Regions from separate parts of the Priestia sp. GS2 genome, predicted to be linked through region 1. Evidence: riboswitches for the same ligand, from Rfam matches in the RefSeq annotation. Region 1 holds a riboswitch; each other region holds the start of a gene.
What was found. A riboswitch is a leader RNA that binds a small molecule or an ion and turns the genes downstream of it on or off. The one in region 1 is predicted to bind thiamine pyrophosphate.
Positions count from the first base shown of each region.

Region 2: linked by a shared signal. The riboswitch ahead of V2145_RS14925 (acetylornithine deacetylase) and the one ahead of thiT (energy-coupled thiamine transporter ThiT) in region 1 are both predicted to bind thiamine pyrophosphate.
Region 3: linked by a shared signal. The riboswitch ahead of tenA (thiaminase II) and the one ahead of thiT (energy-coupled thiamine transporter ThiT) in region 1 are both predicted to bind thiamine pyrophosphate.
Region 4: linked by a shared signal. The riboswitch ahead of thiC (phosphomethylpyrimidine synthase ThiC) and the one ahead of thiT (energy-coupled thiamine transporter ThiT) in region 1 are both predicted to bind thiamine pyrophosphate.

Region 1 covers NZ_JAZGJX010000001.1:1,824,081-1,829,856, forward strand. Annotated here, with positions in the region: gene V2145_RS09545 (TcaA NTF2-like domain-containing protein) at 1-896, opposite strand, end outside; gene thiT (energy-coupled thiamine transporter ThiT) at 1,084-1,656, opposite strand; TPP riboswitch at 1,717-1,819, opposite strand; gene V2145_RS09555 (GNAT family N-acetyltransferase) at 1,887-2,381, opposite strand; gene V2145_RS09560 (cysteine hydrolase family protein) at 2,478-3,056, opposite strand; gene V2145_RS09565 (cupin domain-containing protein) at 3,078-3,389, opposite strand; gene V2145_RS09570 (YqcI/YcgG family protein) at 3,364-4,131, opposite strand; gene V2145_RS09575 (alpha/beta fold hydrolase) at 4,318-5,142, opposite strand; gene parC (DNA topoisomerase IV subunit A) at 5,314-5,776, opposite strand, start outside.
Region 2 covers NZ_JAZGJX010000001.1:2,931,765-2,937,540, reverse strand. Annotated here, with positions in the region: gene V2145_RS14935 (DUF3231 family protein) at 1-642, opposite strand, end outside; gene nei (endonuclease VIII) at 829-1,650, shown strand; TPP riboswitch at 1,865-1,966, shown strand; gene V2145_RS14925 (acetylornithine deacetylase) at 2,075-3,355, shown strand; gene tenA (thiaminase II) at 3,352-4,023, shown strand; gene V2145_RS14915 (ABC transporter ATP-binding protein) at 4,016-4,780, shown strand; gene V2145_RS14910 (ABC transporter permease) at 4,777-5,529, shown strand; gene V2145_RS14905 (ABC transporter substrate-binding protein) at 5,526-5,776, shown strand, end outside.
Region 3 covers NZ_JAZGJX010000001.1:2,028,574-2,034,349, forward strand. Annotated here, with positions in the region: gene V2145_RS10595 (sodium/glutamate symporter) at 1-1,300, opposite strand, end outside; TPP riboswitch at 1,695-1,793, shown strand; gene tenA (thiaminase II) at 1,907-2,596, shown strand; gene V2145_RS10605 (aldehyde dehydrogenase) at 2,638-4,005, opposite strand; gene V2145_RS10610 (ArsR/SmtB family transcription factor) at 4,055-4,357, opposite strand; gene V2145_RS10615 (SDR family NAD(P)-dependent oxidoreductase) at 4,373-5,152, opposite strand; gene V2145_RS10620 (MerR family transcriptional regulator) at 5,419-5,776, shown strand, end outside.
Region 4 covers NZ_JAZGJX010000001.1:3,252,871-3,258,646, reverse strand. Annotated here, with positions in the region: gene V2145_RS16490 (spore germination protein) at 1-253, shown strand, start outside; gene V2145_RS16485 (GerAB/ArcD/ProY family transporter) at 246-1,337, shown strand; gene V2145_RS16480 (Ger(x)C family spore germination protein) at 1,334-2,446, shown strand; gene V2145_RS16475 (VanZ family protein) at 2,798-3,238, shown strand; gene thiC (phosphomethylpyrimidine synthase ThiC) at 3,280-5,046, opposite strand; TPP riboswitch at 5,164-5,276, opposite strand; gene V2145_RS16465 (hypothetical protein) at 5,331-5,618, opposite strand.

The DNA.
Region 1 (5,776 bases):
TTAGACTCAGTAGCTTTTTCTAATTTATGAATAACAAAAAGAGAATTTGCTTTTAGTGTTAAGACAATGGTTCCTTTGTTTCCATTACTGTCCGCATCATAATGAATGACAGCCTGATTATGTTTAAACGTTACGTTTTTTGCTTCTACTGTAGCCACTTCTACTGAATTTGGCGGCTTATACGCATGAATCTTCACCGTAGCCTCTGAGTTAGAAGAGGCATAAAACTCTACGATAGGAGCGCCTTTTAAGTCTGAATTAGCAGTGGACCATTTACCGTTATACTCATTTAAGCTAGCTGCTCTTGTAATAGCAGGTGCATTTGAACTTGTGTCTTCCGCTTCATTCAATGCATAAGGCTCTACGCTTTTAATCCGCAATGTACCTTGATTGCTTATGAGCGTATACAATTGGTTGACGCTCTTTGTATAATCCTTTTTATTAGGCTGATGTATAATGATCTCTTCAAATGTTTGTAATTTTATTTGGTTTCTTTCAGCTTCATACCAATTCACAACTTGAATCGTCTTTAGTTCTTGATGAATTCCTTGCTTAGAAAAGTTATCAATTTTCATCACTTGCTGTTTATAAAACTCACTATCTTCTATTGTATAAGTTTGAATCGCCTTAGCCGATTTATTAAAAATTCCATCATGCAAAGCCTTGAAGTAGCTATTCATAAATTGTGAGATTGTTTTTTCATCTATTGCATCTGAAATATCATATTTGTACTGGTTTTCACCAATATCTTTCTTTTCTTCTTGATCATGACTTTCTATCTCTCCTGCAATCATCAAGTCTGTGTCGACCTCAGTTGCTTTTTGAGCTTTTTGCTGACACCCTGCTAGTAAAAGGGATGTTGCAATCGTCATATAAAGGAGATTACGTTTGTTCATTAAAATGATTCCTTCCTACAAAAAAATGGTATGTATATTCTTCCAACAAACAGACCTAGTATACCATTCTACAAAAAAACCCTCAACCCTTTCATAAAAAGAACAAAAACACTGAAAACATGTAGATTCGTTTGAAAAAGCAAAAAAACCTATAGGATGTTACTCCTATAGGTTCCATTCATTTCAGTTATGAAGCGCGGTTTAATACCACTCTTGCAGCAGACGGAATTAATACGGCTAAAATAATTAGACAAGCAATCATGGAGCCCACCATTGCCAATCCGTTCATTGTAAATGAATACCATAATGCCGATACTCCTTTTGGTGCATAAGAGCCCCAAAAGACAATTCCTGCAACAAAGTGCCAGAAATAACGAGCAACGCTTCCGATAATGATAGCTAAAATAATAAACATAAATGCTTTTGTTCGATTGTTAGCAGCTAAGTTCTGCTTGATAACACCTGACAATAGCCCTGCTAGGCCAATGAACGCAAATGCAATAAAATACTCAATAAAAGCTTGTAGAGGTGTTAACACATAAGCAGTGCCCGTGACAACTTGTAGTAATCCCCATAAAAATCCAGCTACAACACCGGATTTAAATCCCCATCGAAAGCAAATAATGAAGATTGGTACCATGGAAAAAGATATGGACACGGCGGGTGCAATTGTGATGGATGGCAATATATCAATAATCATTGCTAAAGCTGCAAAGATTGCCACTTCAATTTTCGCTTGTAAAGACATTCCTTTATTCATCGTCTTTTCACTCCTGTTGTAAAATCATTAGTATTCAACGACAAACACAGGAGACAGCACAAGCTGCACGATCCACACTCCCTACGCTAGCATTAACTAACAGGTTCAAAGGGTCAGAACAATTGGTTCACTCTCAGCCATTCAGGCTCCCCCTGTGGTACGTTGATATGTATTATTAGAACGCTTCCTATTATACCATATTTCTCACATAAGTAAGAAGCAAATTTTATTTAAAGAATAAGCTGATAAAACAGAACATCTTGCCATTGATCAAACTTCCAACCTACTTCTTTGAACTCTCCACAAAACGTAAATCCAAACTGTTCATGCATTTTAATGCTTTTATCGTTTCCTTTTGTAATACCGGAAATAACAACGTGATGATTTAACTCTTTTGCTTGTGCTAAAATAGCTTCCATTAGGCTTTTACCAATTCTATACCCCTGATGAGCTTCATCGACATATACAGAGAGCTCAACTGTTCGAATATATGCTTCTTTATCACGATAGGAAGACAAAGATGCGTATCCAGCTACTTCACTATTTCGTTCAGCAACAAGCAGAGGAAATAGTTGACTTTGGTCATGAGATTCAAACCAACTTTTACGCTGTTCAATCGTTACAGGCGTTAAGTCAAATGTTGCTGCGCTTTGGCGCACTGACTGATTATAAATATCTACCATTGAAGGTAAGTCTTCTGCTAAAGCTTTTCTAATTACTGTCATGATGTATCTTGCTCCTTTTTCAAAATGATGTTTCTATTGTACTTGTTTTTTTCAGAATAATCTACACAAAAAACCCTAATGCTGTTGCATCAGGGTTTATTTAATATATTGATAGGATTGCAGTACACGTAGCGCTTCAGACGTTGAAGTAACCGTCGCAAATTCATTATGAAGCGATGATAAGCTTAAGCGATGAACATCTTCTGCCGCAAAAGTTGTTTCCCCATCGTATGATAACAAGTTGAAACACGCAGTTGCATCGTGTATTACGTAGGTGCGATAACCTAAGTTTCCTGCCATACGTGCCGTTGTAGAGACGCAATGATTGGTTGTTAACCCCACTAGTATAAGCGTATCATATCCGTTTTCCTTTAGATAGTTATCTAGCTCTGTCCCTATAAAGCAGCTATTTTTATGTTTGCGAATTAAGTATTCATCACCAACAGGACCAAATCCTTCTTTGAAACGAAAGCCTTCCGTCCCTGGAAAAAGAGGAGATGTTTCGCTTTTTGAAGCATGCTGAACGTGAATAACTGGAAACTGCTGTCTCCTCCATGCTTGTAAAAGAGTGAGCATATTATCTTCTGCATGAACATTATTACGAGTTCCCCAAGCATCTTGTTCAAAACCTTTTTGTACATCTATGATGATTAAAACAGGGTTTGATTGAATCATTCCAGTCATCAACTTCTTTCATCAAAATTTTAAAATGGAGATTACATACGTACAACCATTTACATCAGCTTTTGAAGCATGCTGCGTCTGTTTTGGTAAATAAATGCGATCTCCCGCTTCGCACCGAGTTGTTTCTCCCTCAACTGTAAAGTAGATAGACCCTTCAATAATATGAAGAATCTCGTCGGTTGGGTGAGTATGACTTGGGTGTTCTTGCCCTGCAACATCATGCTGAACTTCTACATAACCGGTATGTTTTGGAAGTAGTTCATGTATAACTTCTTCAAGTCCACCGCCAATCCCTTTTTTAATAAAGGCTTTTTTTAGTTCCATCTCTTTCACTCCTTTTTAGTTTGAATGGACACTCTGTTGGAAATGAGTTGTTAACATCTCGTAAGAAATATTGCTTCCATTCATGATTTTCTTGATTCCCGTACCATCCTAGATGAGGATGCGCTTCAACTTTGTCGTATTCTTCAAGTCGATTTCGAACTGTTTTTTGAACTTGCTGACCAACTTTTGTATGAGGTGTCATTCCTTCAAACACCCATCTCGGCTGAAATGTAATCATAAGACTGCTGCTCTTCCGACTTTTTCGTAATTCATGTATAGGTGTATTACATACAACAAATATTGGCTCACCTTCAAAACAAAACTCCCATAGAGGATCATTAGGGTCTTTGGGGATATCTTCTGGCCAAGGCTTTCTGTCAATTTGATGTAAAAATGTGAGTGTATCCCAAAACATTGTTTCATACTGAGTCATCGTACGTTTTTTATGTTCAGGCTCAAAGAACACAACAAATGATGTATAACGACCTAATGTGCGAAAACATGAAATATATTCTTTAAGTGCTTCTGCACAGAGTTTAATATCTTTATAGTTGTATGGTGAAGAAACAAACGCAAAGCGCAGCAAATCTTTCTTTAATCCTTCTACTCCTAAAATGCATGGGAAAGGATTCTCTTCAGAAAGCATATCTTGACTAAAATTAGTAAAAACTTCTTTTCCCCATTCAGGCACAATCGACGAATCCATAATTTCCTTGCTGTTAAATAGCTTTTTATTTCTCATTAAAACCCTCCTTACAGGTTTCCACCATACATTTTTATTAAGAAGTAGTGTGCTTTATGTTTACTTCTTGTTATATTCTTCAACTTTACAAGTAACAAGAATAACCTATAAGCAAGCTGGCAGAAAGAAAGGCTTTTGTCCATAGGAAACAGCCTCTGACTAGCCTTTTTCATTTTTTTAGCTCCGTCATTCTCGTTTTTCAGCAGAATAAACAATATCTTTTAAGGTTTCAGTAAACTTTTTTTGTTCATCATAAAAAAGGCCGTGACCACTCTGTTCAAAAGGAATTAACGTTGAATCCTCAATTCCATTATGCATAGCTTCGGCTAAGGGGAATGGACAAACTTGATCTTTTTTTCCATGTAAAATATATGTTTTTACAAAAATTTGACTGAGGTCTTCACGTAGATCTTCATCACGCAGTGACTTTGCTGTTTTAATTGTTCCGTGACCCGAAGCTTCTAGACCCAACAATTGAAACCAATCTCTAAAAGAAGGGCTAAGTTTTGAATTGAAAAATTTTTGCCCAAAATCAGCAAGCATGGCCGGCCGGTCTTGGTACGTCGCTTGAATGATAGCATCTACTTCTTCTTTAGAAAACCCATAGGGAAAACCGCTTCTTTTAATAAAGCTAGGCGCGGCTGCACCAGCTAGGATAAGTTTGTTCACTCCGAACCCTAAATGTCTGCTTATATAACGTAAAGCAATTGCCCCTCCCATTGAAAAACCCACTAGCGTTACAGCTGGAAGTTGTAACGCATGAATAACTGCTCGAACGTCGTCGGCTAATGAGTTATATGTATAACCTTTAAACGGACGACTTGATTTCCCAAACCCACGTAAGTCTATTGCAATACAGCGAATCCCATATTTCGGAAGAACATTAAACTGATATTCATACATTTTATGATTAACTGGCCAACCGTGAAGAAACAATACAGGCATTCCACTTCCAATATCTTCAACATATATTTTTGTACCTTTTCGATCAACGGTAAGGTAATAGCCCATAAACGCACACTTCCTTTCATTATGCCTACTTTATTTTTATGTTGATTTTTTATATTCATGTTGATATTTTTTAGCTGCTTATTTCTTTTATGTTGTTTATTTAGAACATAGTTTATATAGAATTAAACTGCAATAAAAAGAACGCTACAAAATAGCGTTCTTTTTATTGCTTTATTTTAATTTTTTCTCAATCCATACATCAATAACGTCTCCAGATTCCGCTTGATCGATTGCAAACGAACCGTTGCTATAGCGGTCGCTTGGTCGCATTGACGCTGGATCAATGCGCTCTATTTGATTTTTCTCTGACTGTATCACAACCTCATCTTCCTTCGTGACAACCTTCACTTTTGTAATTTGATGAGGATTTGCTTTTAATTCACGAACCATTACTAATCCACGCTTCGCTCGAGACGACTGCTCAAATTCCGTCATTTTTGTTTTCTTAATAGCACCTCGGTGCGTTGTAATAAATAAATCAGTTTCCTTTACTTTTTCTTCGCTAAAAACAACGCCACTCACGACATAATCGTTTTCTTTTAAATTAATCCCTTTCACACCTGCAGCACGCGTTCCCACAACATTGACTTCTTCTTCAGCAAACCATAGGCCGTATCCTTGACGAGTGGCAATA
Region 2 (5,776 bases), 1.1 Mb from region 1:
TGCTTTAATATCTTCAGAAGTTGCTGTCTGTGCAAAGCCAAGTAGCAAATCTTTTGCGATTAGATTCGTTTCAATATTTGAAATGAGATGTGATATCTCAATGACAGTAAGCGGTCTTTTTTCATCAAAAAAGTGACCCAAAAACATTTCTTTTCCAGCCATATCAGAAGAGTCTGCAATAGGGATTGGCGGGAGCTGAATATATACTTTTTTGGCTAAAAGTAAGTCGGTTACCTGTTGGTTTAACTGCTCGGCTAATAGCAGCAGTTTTCTGAAAAAAGTCCGAATGTCTTCACGTTTTGCAATGTCTACTCCATATGTAGCGGATAATAACAGCAAATTGGAAACATGCTTTAAATATAGTAAATAAAACGAATCCGAAAAGAGTCTAGGAGCGTCAACATGTAAATCTTCTTCATTAAATCCAAGCGGAATTGGCATGTTTTCTTTTAAAAACAATGCGCTTAAAACGTCTAGATTTCGTTCAATAATATGCTGAGTAGCTTTTAATGACTGCTCAATTTCTTGATCATCCACATGGCGCAGAAAGTGTAGTAACGTGCATGAGACAGCTTTATCATTCATGTACTGTTGCCAAATCGCAGCCATTTCAGAAGCGGATAATGGTAAAAATGTACTCATAGTATACTCCTTTATAAATATATGTGTTGTTGTTAGTTTTGACCGTTTAGATGTAGATATTCCATTAGTGTAGGGAAAGGAAAAATAACTGTCTATTTTAAATGTGCTTTCAAGCCTACTCATTCTTGAATTTTCTTTAAAACCTAATGAAAATAGAAAAAGTAAGAGAGTAAAGGAGATGTTAATATGCCGGAAGGGCCAGAAATTCGAAGAGCAGCAGATGAAGTACAAAGAGCGATTACTTCTAGGCCTGTAGGAGAAGTATGGTTTGCGTTTGAAGCATTAAAAAAATACGAAAGCATGCTTACGGGAGCATCGGTTAAGAGAGTTGATACAAAAGGGAAAGCAATGCTTATTCGCTTTGATAATGGATATACGATTTATTCACATAATCAGCTCTACGGTAAATGGTATATCAGAAAGGCGTATCAGTATCCAAAAACAAATCGGCAGCTCCGCTTAGCCATTCACAACGAGCAAAAATCAGCTCTTTTGTATAGCGCATCGGATATCGAAGTGCTGCTTGATGAAGAAGTTCTTGCTCATCCGTTTGTTTCGAGAGTCGGACCAGACATCTTAAGTGAACAAGTGAGCGTAGAGGACTTAATTGAACGTTTTACAAGCAAAGCATTTTATCGCCGAAAATGGACGTCTCTATTGCTTGACCAGAGCTTTGTAGCGGGCATTGGGAATTATTTGCGCAGTGAGATCCTGTTTTTAGCAGGTATTCACCCGGATAAGCGACCTTGTGATTGTACAGAAAAGCAGATTAAAAAAGCTGCGGAAGCAACAATTTTGCTAATGAAGCAGTCGTATGAAACGGGAGGGATTACAAACGATTTGTCTTTAGTTGAAAAGTTAAAGGAAAAAGGAGTAAAACGTTCTGCTTATCGACACTGGGTATTTAACCGAGAGGGAGAAGCGTGTCGAATAGATGGAACGGAAATTCAAAAAATTCCTGCTGCTTCGAGGCGGTTGTATTACTGTCCAACTTGCCAAAAGAAGTAAGCATACAAAAGCCGGAACTCTTAATTCCAATAGCTTGTCCCTAGTCTTGTATAATCAGCAGGGTTCTCAATTTTCTATGATAAGGTTAAACATAGCTCTTTTGTTAGTGTAGAGTTCAAATTGGAATTCTGTAAATTATATTGAACTATATGAGGTAGTGTGGTACAACTAATAGAGATAATAATCAGATAGCTTTACAAATAAATAGTCATTATTAAACCACTAGGGGTGCTTCTTGAAGCTGAGAGAGACATGGTCTTAACCCTTATAACCTGAACTAGGTAATACTAGCGTAGGAAAGAGGTATTGTGTGCTACATCTATGGACTTTTACAGGATGTAAAAGGGATATATGTGTATATTCAAGCGCTTCTTTTCTATGAAAAGAAGCGCTTTTTTATGTGGTTTAGAGGGAGGGGATTAGTATGAACATTACAGATGTGGTAGAGCAGGTGGATACTAGACAAGATGAACTTATTGAGCTTTTGACCAAGCTCGTCTCGTATAAAACACCAGCACCACCTGCACGTAATACAAAAGAAGCGCAGATATATATTGCAGAGCTGTTGGAAAGCTATGGTTTTGAAATTGACATGTGGGACGTGTACCCAAATGACCCTAACGTTGTAGGAACGTTAAAAGGAACAAGTCAAAGCGAATATCAGAGTTTAATTATTAATGGACATATTGATGTTGCGGCAGTCAACGAAGGCGAAGCATGGGATATAAGTCCTTTCCAAACGAAATTTGAAGAAGGATTCATAATGGGGAGAGGCGTTGCTGATATGAAAGGTGGACTCGCTGGAGCGCTGTTTGCCATTAAGCTTCTACATGAAGCTGGAATGGAATTTCCGGGGGATTTAACCTTTCAATCGGTTATCGGGGAAGAGGTTGGAGAAGCTGGGACCCTTGAATGCTGCAAGCGAGGATACAGCGCAGACTTTGCGATTGTGGTTGATACAAGTGAGCTGCAAATCCAAGGTCAAGGTGGAGTCATTACGGGGTGGATAACCGTGAAAAGTAAGCAAACATATCATGATGCCACAAGAAGGCAAATGATTCATGCAGGGGGCGGCTTATTAGGAGCCAGTGCAATTGAAAAAATGGCGAAATTAATTGGTGCACTGCAGGAGCTTGAGCGCCACTGGGCTGTTGTCAAAAGCTATCCCGGTTTTCCGGTTGGAACAAATACAATCAATCCAGCTGTTATTGAAGGTGGCCGCAACGCAGCCTTTATCGCAGACGAATGCAGGCTGTGGGTGACCGTTCATTATTATCCAAATGAATCATATGAAGAGGTAATGAAAGAAGTAGAAGACTATCTGTTACAGGTTGCAAAAGCAGATCCGTGGCTAAGAGAAAATCCTCCAACGTTTAAGTGGGGAGGCACATCAATGATTGAAGATAGAGGAGAAATTTTCCCTGCATTTGAAGTAGATAAAAATCATCCAGCAGTTCACTTGTTAGTCGGTGCTCATAGAGAAGTAACAATGAAAGAAGCGCATGTCAACGTTTCGCCAACGGTTACGGACGGTGGCTGGCTAGCTGATGCAGGTATAGCTACAGCTATTTATGGTCCAGGAGACTTAACGGAGGCTCACTCTGTTAATGAAAAGCTATCTGTTAATCAATTGCTTGATTACACGAAAGTGATGGTTCAATTTATTTATGAATGGCTACATACAAAAAAGGAGAATGCAAAATGAAATTTAGTGAACGTTTGTATGAAAAAGTAAAGCCGATTTGGAAGCAAACGCATGAGCATCCTTTTGTAAAAGGAATGGGAGAAGGAACGTTAGAACAAGATAAGTTTCGCTTTTATATGGTGCAAGATTACGTGTATTTGATTGACTATGCGAAGCTGTTTGCTCTTGGAGCAGTAAAAGCAACAGATGTTCAAACAATGGGGAAATTTGCAGCGTTATTACATTCAACAATGAATGAAGAGATGGAGTTACATAGACAATATGCAAAGCGTTTTTTAATTACCCCTGAAGAGTTAGAAACAGCAGAGGCAGCTCCAACAACGCTTGCTTACACGCACTACATGCTTCATGTTTCTCAAAACGGAACCTTAGCGGAACTTGTTGCGGCACTCCTGCCTTGCATGTGGAGCTATTGGGAGATTGGAAAAGAGCTTCGCACCAAGCCTGGTGCAAAGCATGAACTTTATAGTGAATGGATTGATATGTACAGCTCAGCTGAATTTGGTGAACTGGCGACTTGGTGTATTGATTTAATGGATCAACTAGCAGAAGGAAAATCAGAAGCAGATCTTACTAAGTTAGAAGAAATTTTTATTAATACGACGCGCTTTGAATACTTATTCTGGGATATGGCTTACGAAAAAGCGATGTGGCCTGTTCATGTATAAAAAGGCTTTGGAGTTTGAAACGGTGACTTTTTCATATGAAGAAAGCAGAGGAGCGATCTTGGAATCTCTTAATTTTGATATTGAAGAAGGAGAATTTGTAAGCATTGTCGGCGCAAGCGGTTCCGGAAAGAGCACGTTATTTCGCCTTATTACCGGGTTAGAGATAGAGCAGGCGGGACGAATTTTAATTAATAATCAGCAGCACCACAATCGCTTTGGGCATGTGGGATACATGCCTCAAGAAGATCTTCTTTTACCTTGGAGGACCATTCTAGATAACGCTGCTTTGCCTTTAGAGTTAAAAGGGGTACCAAAAGACGAAGCGTATATACAAGCAAAAGAACTGCTCAGTGAATTTGGTTTAAAAGGATATGAACAGAGGTTTCCATCTGATTTATCAGGAGGAATGAAGCAGCGTGTTTCATTCCTACGCACGGTACTGAGTGGCTCGAACGTGCTTTTGCTGGACGAACCGTTCAGTGCTTTGGATGCTATTACTCGTCTATCCATGCAGGAGTGGCTCCTTGAGCAGTGGCAAAAGCGTAATCAAACCATTTTGTTTATCACGCATGATGTGCAGGAAGCGTTGTTCTTATCAGACCGTATTTTTATCTTTGATAAGCAACCTTTAAAGGGATTTAAACAAGTGAAGGTACCTCTTGAAAGACCAAGAGCTCTGCAGGACATAGATCGACCAGAGATTGTAAAGCTGAAGCACCAACTAATGCAAGAGCTCAGGATGAAGGTGGATGCATGAAAAGGATACAAGAGTGGAGCTTACCTATTGTTTTAACGTTCGTATTACTAATTATTTGGCAGGTTACCGCTTATATTGTGGGAATGCCCTTTATTTTACCATCTCCAGTTGAAGTGTGTGTGAGAATATGGGAGCTAAAGGAAGTGCTTTTCATTGAACATTTACCTTCAACGTTACTGATTATTTTAATAGGTTTAGCTATTTCGATTGTTGTAGGCGTCTTAGTTGCAATTTGGATGAATAACAACAAAACCATCGAGCGGGCTATCTATCCTATTTTAGTAGCTTCACAAACTATTCCAATCATAGCGTTAGCGCCTATTTTTGTACTTTGGTTTGGCTATTCCATCTGGAGCAAAGTAGTGGTAACGGTCTTAATTACATTTTTTCCTATTACCGTGAACACGTTTGATGGTCTTCGCTCAACGAGACGTGAACACGTTGAACTTTTAAAAACGATGGGAGCGACCAAGCGAGACCTTTTTATGAAGCTAAGCGTACCAGCCGCTTTACCTCATTTTTATTCAGGCTTAAAGGTAGCGGTAACCTTAAGCGTTATTGGAGCTGCTATCGGTGAGTGGCTCGGTGCACAAGCAGGTTTAGGTTATTTCAGTCGACGAATGATGACACAGTTTGATGGAGCCGGTGTATTCGCTCCAATCGTTGTGTTATCTCTTATTGGCATCATCTCTTTTATTGGCATTACATGGATTGAACGTAGATCACTAAAATGGAGGAAAGCTAAATGAAAAAATGGCTAGTTAGTTTATCACTGCTGCTTTTAGTAGTAACGACTGCTTGTAGTAAAGATGAAACAAGTTCAGCAACTCATAAGAAAGAATTAAAAGAAGTATCGGTAATGTTGGATTGGTATCCAAATGCTGTACATAGCTTTTTATACGTTGCACAAGAAAAAGGCTATTTTGAAGAGGAAGGTGTAAAAGTAGACATTCAATATCCAGCCAATCCAACTGATCCGTTAAACTTAGCAGCGAC
Region 3 (5,776 bases), 200 kb from region 1:
CAAATAAATAAATAGCGATGCTCGCTCCAAGTGTAATAAGTACAAACAACCAATGCTGGTTCGTTGCGATCATTAACGGAGCAAATGTAATAAGAAGAATCTCTACCGGCGCAATCGGTATATACGCCAATGCATAATCATCAAGTGTTTTACTTTTGCTTTCTGGGTCCGCGATACGCAATAATGCAATTCCCATTGCTGTTGTTCCTGTAATCCAACCCCAAGTAAAAATTCCTCGTTCAAACCAAATTGGACCAAAGAACTTACCAGAAAGAATTCGGAATACAAACCATGCAAACACTAGGCCAAACACTAACAACAGTGCAAAAGGTACGATGTAGCTCGCTACTGCTGATAAACTAATAGAAGCGATACCAAACGCTACTAAAAAGTCTGTTGCGCTTCCGCTAATTCGATTCATTACGTCTGCATTAATATACTGATCGCTGTTCGTTTTCTTCATAATACCTTTAATAGCTAGCCCTACAAGAAATGCTAAGGAGAAAGCTGGTATTGTTACTGAAGGCAACAACGTTTGACCTAACTCACTTAAGTAATAACCACCCAATGCGATAATTGTCACTAACGCTACATGTAAGACAAGTGGATCAACAGCAATCGATGATACCGTATCCATTTTTGTAGAAGTGCGCTTTTCGGGAGGGATTAATCCTGTGCGTAGTTCTCGTGGTAAATCTTCAAATCTTGCAAGGTAATTTGTTTCACCTTTTTTTGAATAATATTTAATAAACGCTAGTCCTACTACAATTGAGCAAATAACACCAATTGTTGCTGATGTCATCGCTAACGATAATCCTTCTTCCCATCCTTGCTTTGCAAATGCGTCTCCCACAGCAGCCGCTGTTCCATGCCCACCAATAAATCCTGCTGCTAATAACAAACCAAACCCTAAGTTTAAATCTCCCCAAACGTTATTTAATAGTAGCAATGAAAATAGTAAACCGACTCCCCACATCGCTAGCATAATCATTTGAGAATATGACCACATACTACCTACGCGGCCAGCTATTTCTTTAAACTTTACACTTTGAGTTGCAATTGGAATCGCACCAAAGATGACCGCAATTAAGATACCTGGATACGTTCCAATTTGATTAGTGAATGGAATGAGACCAATACCGTTTGGCCCTAATGCTAAGCCCAAAATTCCTGCAATAATACTCGCAGGTAAAAATAAATTTTGTACCCACCTGACCTTTGCTCGAATAATGGTACCAGCCACTAATAGAAGTGAGATGAAACCAACATCCACAAATAAATCCCATGCTGATAAATTCATTAAACAACCTCCTTAAAAAATATAATTCCTACTAAATTGACAGGACTAATTTATATTAAACTAAGCAAACTGAAAAGGCCATTTAGCTTCAGCTAAACACCTTTTTAATTTGTAGCTTAATTCTTTAATTGAGCTTGTTTAAACGTAACGAGCTTACGATTATTATAGCATGATAGTGCAGCCTTTGCACATTTCGACAGGATTCGTGACAATTTTCTTATTTTTTCATCAACTACTTCAAGCGTATAGTTACTAGTTTCATAGGTAATTTATCTCGGTTATTTTTTAAACAATATAAATATTCAGATCACTATACTTTGTTACTTTTGAATCATTCTTTCTAAACTTTTGTATAATTCTTTTTTTTATGTTAGATTAAATAGGAACACATGAAAGAATCCACTAGGGGTGCCTTTTGGCTGAGACAAGGAATCTTGATCCCTTTGAACCTGATCTGGTTTATACCAGCGTAGGGAAGTGGTACGGCGTTGTTGTGTCATACATCCACAATTGCCTTTACCACTCCATAGATAATGGGGTGTTTTTTTGTTTTTGTCCCTATTTATACGTGCTCTTCTTGTGGATTCAATTAGGGAGGAATAACAATTGTCATTTTCAGCTCAATTACGCAAGGAAGCATCTTACATTTACGATGCCATTTTTCAACATCCCTTTGTTGTAGGTATTAAGGAGGGAAAAGTTCCAAAAGAAGCTTTAATTCACTATGTAGCACAGGACTATGAGTATTTAACTGCTTTTGTTCGTATATATGGTGCGGCGTTAACAAAATGTAGTACCCGCGATGAAATGGAAGTGTTTAACAACGGTATTTCAATTGTTTTACATAGTGAAGTCCATCCCCATAATAATTTTTGTGAAGTAGCTGGCATTCGATATGAAGACATGAAGCATCAACCATTAGCACCAACAGCCAACCACTATATCAGTCACATGATGACAGTGGCACATACAGGAACACTAGGTGAAATTATTGCTGTTTTATTACCTTGTCCATGGACGTACGTTGAAATTGGGGAACGTATTGCAAACGAAAGAAACATAACACCAGATCATCCTTTTTACGAATGGATTTCCTTTTATACTAACGGAGAAATGAAAGAAACGACAAAGTGGTTTTGTGAAAAATTGGATAATCTAGCAGAAAAAGCTTCTGTTGAGGAACGTCAACGCATGAAAGAACACTTTATAAAAAGCTGTGAACTTGAGTATTTATTTTGGGACATGGCCTATAAACAAGAGCAATGGCCCCTCTCTCAAACCACTGTGCACTCATAACAAACAGGGCTTCTTATAAAGAGAAGCCCTCTCATTTAACGTTATTTTAAGAATTTTTTAATCGTTTTTAAACTTTGATTGTCAGACGGATATTTAAAAGCAAAATCAAACTTTGTCGTTTGTTTCAGAACACTTTTAAAGTGAGAAAACGTTTTAAAACTAGCTTCACCGTGATATTGACCAATTCCACTTTCTCCCACTCCTCCAAACGGAAGGTGTGGGGTTGCTAAGTGCATAATTGTATCGTTAATGCATCCACCACCAAATGAAGTTGTATTGATAATTTGCTGCTGAACGTCTTCACTTTCTGAAAACAAATATAGAGCTAACGGCTTTGCTTTTTGATGAACTGCACTTACAACCTCATCTACACTTTCGTATTCAATAAGGGGTAAAATCGGCCCGAAGATTTCTTCTTGCATCACGCTTGAATCCCATTTTACTTCATCTAAGACAGTTGGAGCAATCTGTAGCGTTTCTTCATTATAAGTACCGCCAATTACAGGTTTTCCATCTTGTAAAAACTCAATTAAACGATCGAAATGTCTCTCACTAACAATTCTGCCATAGCGCCCGCTCGTGAGTGCATCTTCACCATAAAACTGCGTTACGGCTTTTTGAAGCTCAGCAATCAGCTGAACCTTTACATCTTTATGAACTAACAGATAGTCTGGAGCAACGCACGTTTGACCAGCATTCATACTTTTACCAAACATGATGCGCTTGGCCGCAAGTTCAATATTTGCATCCTTATGCACAATACAAGGACTCTTGCCTCCTAACTCTAATGTGACTGGGATGAGCTGCTTTCCTGCTTCTTGCATAATAACTTTTCCAACATTGACACTTCCTGTAAAGAAAATATAATCTAGCGTTTGCTTCAATAAAATTTGAGTCGTTTCCACCGCTCCTTCTATAACTGTAACAAACGAAGGATCAAACGTTTTAGCAATAAGCTCCTCCATTATCCTTGAAACGTTAGGCGTCAGTTCCGACGGCTTGATAATTGCCGTATTACCTGCTGCGATAGCACCAATTAGCGGTGAAATAGCTAGCTGAAACGGGTAATTCCATGGTGCAATAATAAGCGAAACTCCGTAAGGTTCTGGAATAATATAACCTTTTGAACCAATATGAGTCAGCGTCGTCTTTGCTTTTTTAGGTTTCATCCACCCATCTAAATGCTTTAACGTAAAGCGAATTTCTTCTAACAAAATGCCGATTTCAGAAGTGTATGCTTCTACTTCCGATTTGTTTAAATCTTTTTTCAAAGCGTCCATAATCGCTTCTTCATTGGATTTAATCATGGATTGTAAGTCTTTTAGAGCCTGTATTCGAACTGCTTTGGATTTGGTTTTCTGCTCGTAAAAATAGCGCTTTTGTTTCTCTACAATATTACTGATAACCATCTCATCTGTAACGTAATACTCACTATGCTTCATTTTTTCACCTCTTTAATTATAAACATTCAGTTTCCACCGTTGAAATTAAATCTTTTAACAGCTCGACCGCATCTTCTAATGCAAGTGAATAATACCGCTGTGTTCCTTTTTGTTCAATGCTTACAAGCTTTTGATCACGCAATATCTTTAAATGATGAGATACTGCCGGCCGAGATAGTGTTGACTCGTTTGCAATTTCATTGACCGTTAGTGGCTCTTTTTCTGCTAGTAATAAAATGATGTCCTGCCTTGCTGAATCGCTTAATGCTTGAAAGACAGGGATACTTGATCGAAATAATTCCATTGCGCGTGTACTCATAACTTCTTTCCTCTCCTACTTAACTTCTTGCATGCTTCTTACAACTTTTGTAATCAATTTACGTGGCAAAAACCTCGGTAGCATAGTTGCTACTTTAAACTTCGCTCCAGGTATAATCACTGTTTTCCCTTTCATAAATTGTTCATAACCTGTTTTCGCTACGTCTTCCACACGTAGAGCTCCTGATTCAAATAATTTTGAGCTACTTAAATTAGCTCGGTCACTAAATCCTGTCTTAGTAGGACCCGGACACAGTGCACTAATGGTTACGTTAGTATCTTTCAACTCATTTTCCAACGCTTCAGTAAACGATAAAACGTAAGCCTTTGTTGCATAATAAACCGCCATCAATGGTCCAGGTAAAAATGCAGCTACTGATGCAATGTTAAGGATTCGCCCTTCATTCCGCTCCACCATTTCCGGTAAAAATAATTTTGTTAAATAGGTAAGCATTTTTATATTTAAGTCAATCATATCTGCTTCTTCAGACCAAGATGTCTCGATAAATGTACCATATAAACCAAAGCCAGCATTGTTGACTAGAAACTCAACTGTAATTCGCTGTTGCTTTATCTCATCGTAAAGTTTTAACGCTTCTTCTTGTTTAGAAAGATCTTTTATACTAATTAAAACCGAAATTGAATAGTTATCTTCAAGCTCTCTCTTTAGCTCTTCAAGCTTTTGTTTACTGCGTGCTACTAAGACAAGTGAGTAGCCATCTTTTGCAAAATGATATGCCAACTGTTTTCCAATTCCACCTGATGCACCTGTAATTAAAGCATATCCTTTTTTCATTTAAAACACCCTTTCTGTTTGTATGTTTAAAAACTTAAACATTTGAACATATCTTACCGAACTTAGTTTATGTTGTCAACTTTTTATACATACGAGCGTTTTACAAATTTCTCTTTTTGTTTACATAAAAGGCTAATGTCGTCTAGTTTTGACAACCTTTGTCACCTAGCAGGAAAAATTAGTTAGATATGGTGAATACAACATACAACGAAAATCAAGCTAGTACATACTTTTATTATTAGGAAAGAATTAGAGGAGGAAAAAAAATGACTGAGATTTATACAATTAAAGCTGTATGTGACCGCCTAAATATAGACCGCCGCACATTAAAAGGGTGGGAAAATTCCTTAAAAGGCTATTTATATATTGATCGAATAGACGGGGCGCGTGTATATACGGAAGAAAAGATTGAGTTACTCAGTGATATTAACCAGCTGTTTGCTGAAAACTGTACCTTAGATGAAGTAAAAGAATACGTACAGCTTGTGAGTCAAGAAACGAAGGTAGTCTATGAAGAAGCTGCTCCGACACAAGTTGATGAATTTGCACCTGCAAATACAGAAGAAATTGAGACACACGATGCAAAGATTACCACCGAACAAACCATTCCTTCTATTGAACAGC
Region 4 (5,776 bases), 1.4 Mb from region 1:
AATGATGGTAGGAGCAGCATTATTCGGTTATTTAGGCATTATCTTTGTGCTGACCCTTATTATTATGCATCTGGTAACACTAGAATCTGTAGGGAAACCTTATTTAATACCAATTGCTCCATTGCGTGTGGCAGATTTAAAGGATGTCTTTGTTCGGGTCAATCAAATGTATATGAACGATCGTCCGGTAGGCCCAAAGCCTCTAAAGCGCAGAAGACAGCGAGCATTAAGGGATTGGCAAAAAAATGAGTGAAGCTAAAAAAATTACTTCAACACAATTATTTTTTATTATCCTTCAGACACAGATTGGTATTGGAATTTTATCACTTCCCTATAACTTATTTAAAATCGCTGAAACAGATGGATGGTTATCGCTCATTATTAGCGGAGCTATTGTACAAGTTATTACTCTTATTCACTGGGGTCTCACGTACCGCTTACCGGGTGAAACTGTATATAGTATGGGAAATACGTTGCTAGGCACTTTTTTGGGGAAGGTATTAAACATAGGCTACATAGGATATTATATTGTCATTTCAAGCGTTATTATGGTTTTATATGTAAATGTTTTACAAAGGTGGGTTTACCATATTACTCCTGCTTATATATTGGTATTGTTATTAGCTATTATCGCTCTTTATTTTGCAAAGGAAAATATTGTAAACATTGCACGCTTCTATGTAATGGTGTCAGTTTTATTAATTGTAATTATCCTCCTCGTGGCAAGTGCATTTAAGTATGCTGATATCCGGTATATCTTTCCTATTGGAGAAGCTGGAATTCAAAAAATTATGCTCGGTGCAAAAGAAGGCACCATTTCCATGCTTGGATTTGAAGCAGTCTTAATTTTAGCACCGTTTGTAAGAGCCCAGAGTAAAACTACCACGTTAAAAATGGTGGTGTTTAGCAACTTTGCAGCAACCATGATTTATGTCTATGTCACATTAGCTTGCTTATTATTTTTTAGTCCAGATGAAATGCCGCTTGTACCAGAACCTGTTTTATATATTTTAAAAGCAACTCAAAACTCTGTCATTGAACGAATCGACTTAGTATTTTTAGCGTTCTGGATTATTTCAGTTATTACGTCTTTAATTATGTATGTTTATATTGCGAGTGTCGGTATGAAGACGTGTTTTAAAAAGAAAACGCATAGACCCTTTGTCCCTATCATTGTATTTTGTGCTGCTATCTTATCGATTTACTATTCAAAGAGTGATGATTTAACAGCTGTATTGTCAAAAATAACCAATTACTTGGTGTATATCTTTATTTTTATCATTCCAACTTTACTTTTTATTCTTTCATTATTTAAAAAGAGGAAGAGGACAACATGAAGAAACAGTGGAAAATGTGGGTGTTACTTAGCAGTACGCTAGCTTTATTAACTGGATGTTGGGATCAAAAGATGCTTAAGGATACGATCTTTATGTCTGCAGCGTCGTATCAGATAGCGCCGGATGGAAGAATTGATGGAGCAATAGCGGTACATTCCTATATTTCAAACCAAGAAGCGCCTGTTAGTAAAATATATCACGCAACGGCTAGTTCGCCTCGAAGCGGTCGAGTTCAGCTAAACGAACAGCTTTCTGGAACGTTAATGACGGCTAAAAATCGTGTGTTTTTAATTGAGGACGATTTAGCAAAAAAAGGGATTATCCAGCTAAGTGATGTATTGTACCGAACACCTGAAAGCCCGCTTATCGCTCGATATGTAATAATCGACGGAAAACCAAACGAAATTATTAATATGAAGCAAGTGGGGGAAGAGCTGATTGGAGAATATTTATCTGGCGTTATTTTAACGGCTGAAAAGCAATCACTCGTACCAGTAGAGACTCTTCAAACGATTTGTACATTGTTATTTGATGAAGGAAAAGGGTTAGCTCTACCTTATGCAAAATTTAATAAGGAAAACATGTCTGTAGAAATAAAGGGAATTGCGTTATTTAATGGGGAAAAATTTTCGGGAATAACGTTAAAAGATGAGGAAGCAAAAGCATTATTATTACTATCAAATAAAAAAAACAAATATATGACGATGACAGATAAGGTAAAGATGAATGGAAAAGAATATATTGTTTCTTATGAAGTGGCAAAAGCAAAATCAAAACTGAAGATAAAAGTACGTTCTAATCACCAGTTAGAAGTAAAAGTCCCTGTTTCACTAAAAGTTAGTATTACTGAGTTTACGTATGGAGAAGTTGGATCAGATGATCTTATTAAAAAAATTGAAAATACGATTAACAAAAATGTTCAAAATAAAGCTGAGAAAGTTGTCGAAAAGCTTCAAAAAGCAAACTGTGATTTCTTAGAGGTAGGAAGAGAACTAATGGCTTACCACCCCGATGTATGGAAAGAATTAGAATGGAAAAAAGATTATGCTCAAATCGATATTAAACCAGACGTAACTGTTGAAGTGATTCATCGAGGAATCATTAATTAATTACAAGAGGTTGAGACATAAGTGCTTCAAACAATGATATACCCCAACTATCACGAGTTAACTGCTTTTGATAGCTTGGGTATTTTTTTGTTGGTTCAAAAACAAATTCAAAAAACTAGCGTAAGGGAACGAACTTGTGCTTACAACCTAGCTATTATAACAAAGTAATGATTCGCCTTTGAGAAGGAATCATTTCATTGTGTCCCAGTCTCTTTTATTTTTAAAGTTTGGTATCCAGAAAAAGAGGTAACGTGATAGGATAAGGTAAGCTGAATGTTTCATAAATACATAGCATGTACAATATGATAGAAGTAAAAGCAGACGGTAAGGACAGAGAAGGTGTGGAAAAACATGACGGATAATACAAAGAAAAAAGTAAAACAAGGATTGCTTTTCTTGTTTATTATATATGGTGTGACACTTATTTACGTCACGCTCATTAAAGAAAACGAGCAAGTATATGGGCAAGCCATGAACTTAAGCTTATTTAGTACAATTAAGCTCATGTGGGCCAGTGGAAATCTTGAGCTAGCATTCGTGAACGTAATAGGGAATATTGTAATGTTTGCTCCAATTGGAATGTTTATACCGCTTTTTATGAAATCATTTGACGGATTTATTCAAGTGGTTGTCACAGGGTTCTTAATCAGTTTTACTGTTGAGATTTTACAATATGAGTTAACAGAGCGAGTTTTTGATATTGATGATATTCTGCTAAATTCAATTGGAACACTGGTCGGATGGATTTTAGTTAAGCTGCTCTTTTTCTTCAAAAGACTTATTTTAAAGTGATAGACACCGAGGTAAGTAGTTGCTTACCTCGGTGCTTTTTATTAAGAATAAAGTTTAGATCCTTTTTCAATAAATTCCTGTGATTTTTCTTTCATGCCTTGTTTAGCGAAATCAACGAGCTGTTTTTCATCCGCTAGTTGTCTAATATCATGAGAAATTCTCATTGAACAGAACTTAGGTCCACACATGGAACAGAAGTGAGCAGTTTTAGCACCTTCTGCTGGTAGTGTTTCATCATGGTATTCTCGAGCTCGGTCAGGATCTAACGATAAATTAAATTGGTCATGCCATCTAAACTCAAATCGAGCTTTTGAAAGTGCGTTATCACGAACTTGGGCACCTGGGTGACCTTTTGCAAGATCAGCAGCATGAGCAGCAATTTTATAGGTAATTACACCTTCGCGAACATCTTCTTTATTCGGAAGGCCTAAATGTTCTTTTGGGGTTACATAACAAAGCATTGCTGTACCAAACCACCCAATCATTGCAGCTCCAATACCAGACGTAATGTGGTCATAGCCCGGTGCTATATCAGTTGTTAGTGGTCCCAGGGTATAGAATGGTGCTTCGTGGCAAACTTCCATTTGTCGGTCAACGTTCTCTTTAATCAGATGCATTGGCACATGTCCAGGACCCTCAATCATTACTTGAACATCATGCTTCCACGCCACTGTTGTTAATTCACCAAGCGTATCAAGCTCTGCAAACTGTGCTTCATCATTGGCATCAGCAATTGAACCAGGGCGCAGTCCGTCTCCCAATGAGATGGAGATATCGTATTGCTTACAAATTTCGCAAATCTCTTCAAAGTGCGTATACAAAAAGTTTTCTTGGTGATGTGCTAAACACCATTGAGCTAAAATAGATCCGCCGCGTGAGACAATACCTGTTGTTCGCGTAGCAGTAAGTGGAATATAGCGCAATAGTACGCCCGCATGAATCGTAAAGTAATCAACACCTTGTTCGGCTTGTTCGATAAGCGTATCACGATAAACATCCCAAGATAGGTCTTCTGCTATCCCATTAACTTTCTCTAAAGCTTGATAAATAGGGACAGTGCCAACAGGAACGGGTGAATTTCGAATAATCCATTCACGTGTCTTATGAATGTCTTTACCAGTTGAAAGATCCATAATTGTATCTGCTCCCCACCTTGTAGCCCACGTCATCTTTTCAACTTCATCTTCAATTGATGAATGAACAGCAGAGTTTCCGATATTTGCATTAATCTTCACGTGAAACTTTGTTCCGATAATCATTGGTTCAACTTCTGGGTGGTTAATATTGCAGGGAATGATTGCACGCCCTGCTGCAACTTCTTCACGAATCGTTTCTGCACTCATTTGCTCACGAATTGCGATGAATTCCATTTCAGGCGTGATAATTCCTTTTTTTGCATAATGCATTTGGGTGACGATTCTGTCATCCTTTGCTTTTTGTGGTGAATAATTAATAAGGGGAAAGCTTTTCATTTCGTTCCGCTGATCGCCTTCTTTATAGCCGTTATCTCTTGCTTGAACGGTACGGCCAGCATAGGAGAAAGTATCGTTTCGTTCTGCAATCCATGGTTTGCGTAAAGGTGGCAGTCCTTTTTCTAAATCTACACTATAGGCTGGATCGGTGTATACGCCGCTTGTATCGTAAACGCGAACGGGGGTGTTTTGCTCTTCACCGCGGTCGTTTACAGTGGGGGAAAGGTGGATTTCGCGCATCGGTACTTGAATATCACTTCGAGTCCCTTGCACGTATACTTTTTTACTGTTTGGAAACGGCTGTTGCATTGAAATGATTACTTGTTCTTTAGACATACTTATTCCTCCATTATGCTAGTAGATTTTGAGAAAATAAGCTATACCGAACAAAAAAATCGGGCTCTATGTAAGAGCCCGATGGAATAGACAAAAAAGAAAACAGCATAAAACACCGTTCTTTCAAGACTACTTCCCTACGTTGGTATAACCCAAATCAGGTTCAAAGGGTTAAAGAGCACAATAACTCTTCTCTCAGTCTGTGTAATCAGACACCCCTAGTAGAAAATCATTTAATTGACGACTTCATTCTACCATCATTAGGAAAAAATGCAAGCGGTTATTTATCTTTTTGCTGCTTCAAATGCAATAACAATAGCGGTAATAATATGCATAACCATTCCCACAACTGGGATTACGCCGATAAATGATGTCACCATCCCCAAAATATTTCCGTAAGCTGAACGACCTTCTTTATGAGATAAAAATAGAGCAATTGCATGTAGGAAAAAAGCAAATACTAAAGGTCCCCATGAAAAGCTTATGATGAATGCACCACCAATTAGAGGAATACCTAAAAATGCTTCATACCCAGCCGTTAGCCATTTCATAACACGTACATTTCCGCTCATGTATAAGAGCCTCCTATTAAGTAATGTAGTAGTATATACGAACGAATTAGCTAGAAGTTTCATTTTATAGACTGACTATTAATGGGAAAAAATATAATTGATAAAATATTTAAATTTTTGTATACAAATCTGAAAAGTTTTGTTAGAATATTTTTATT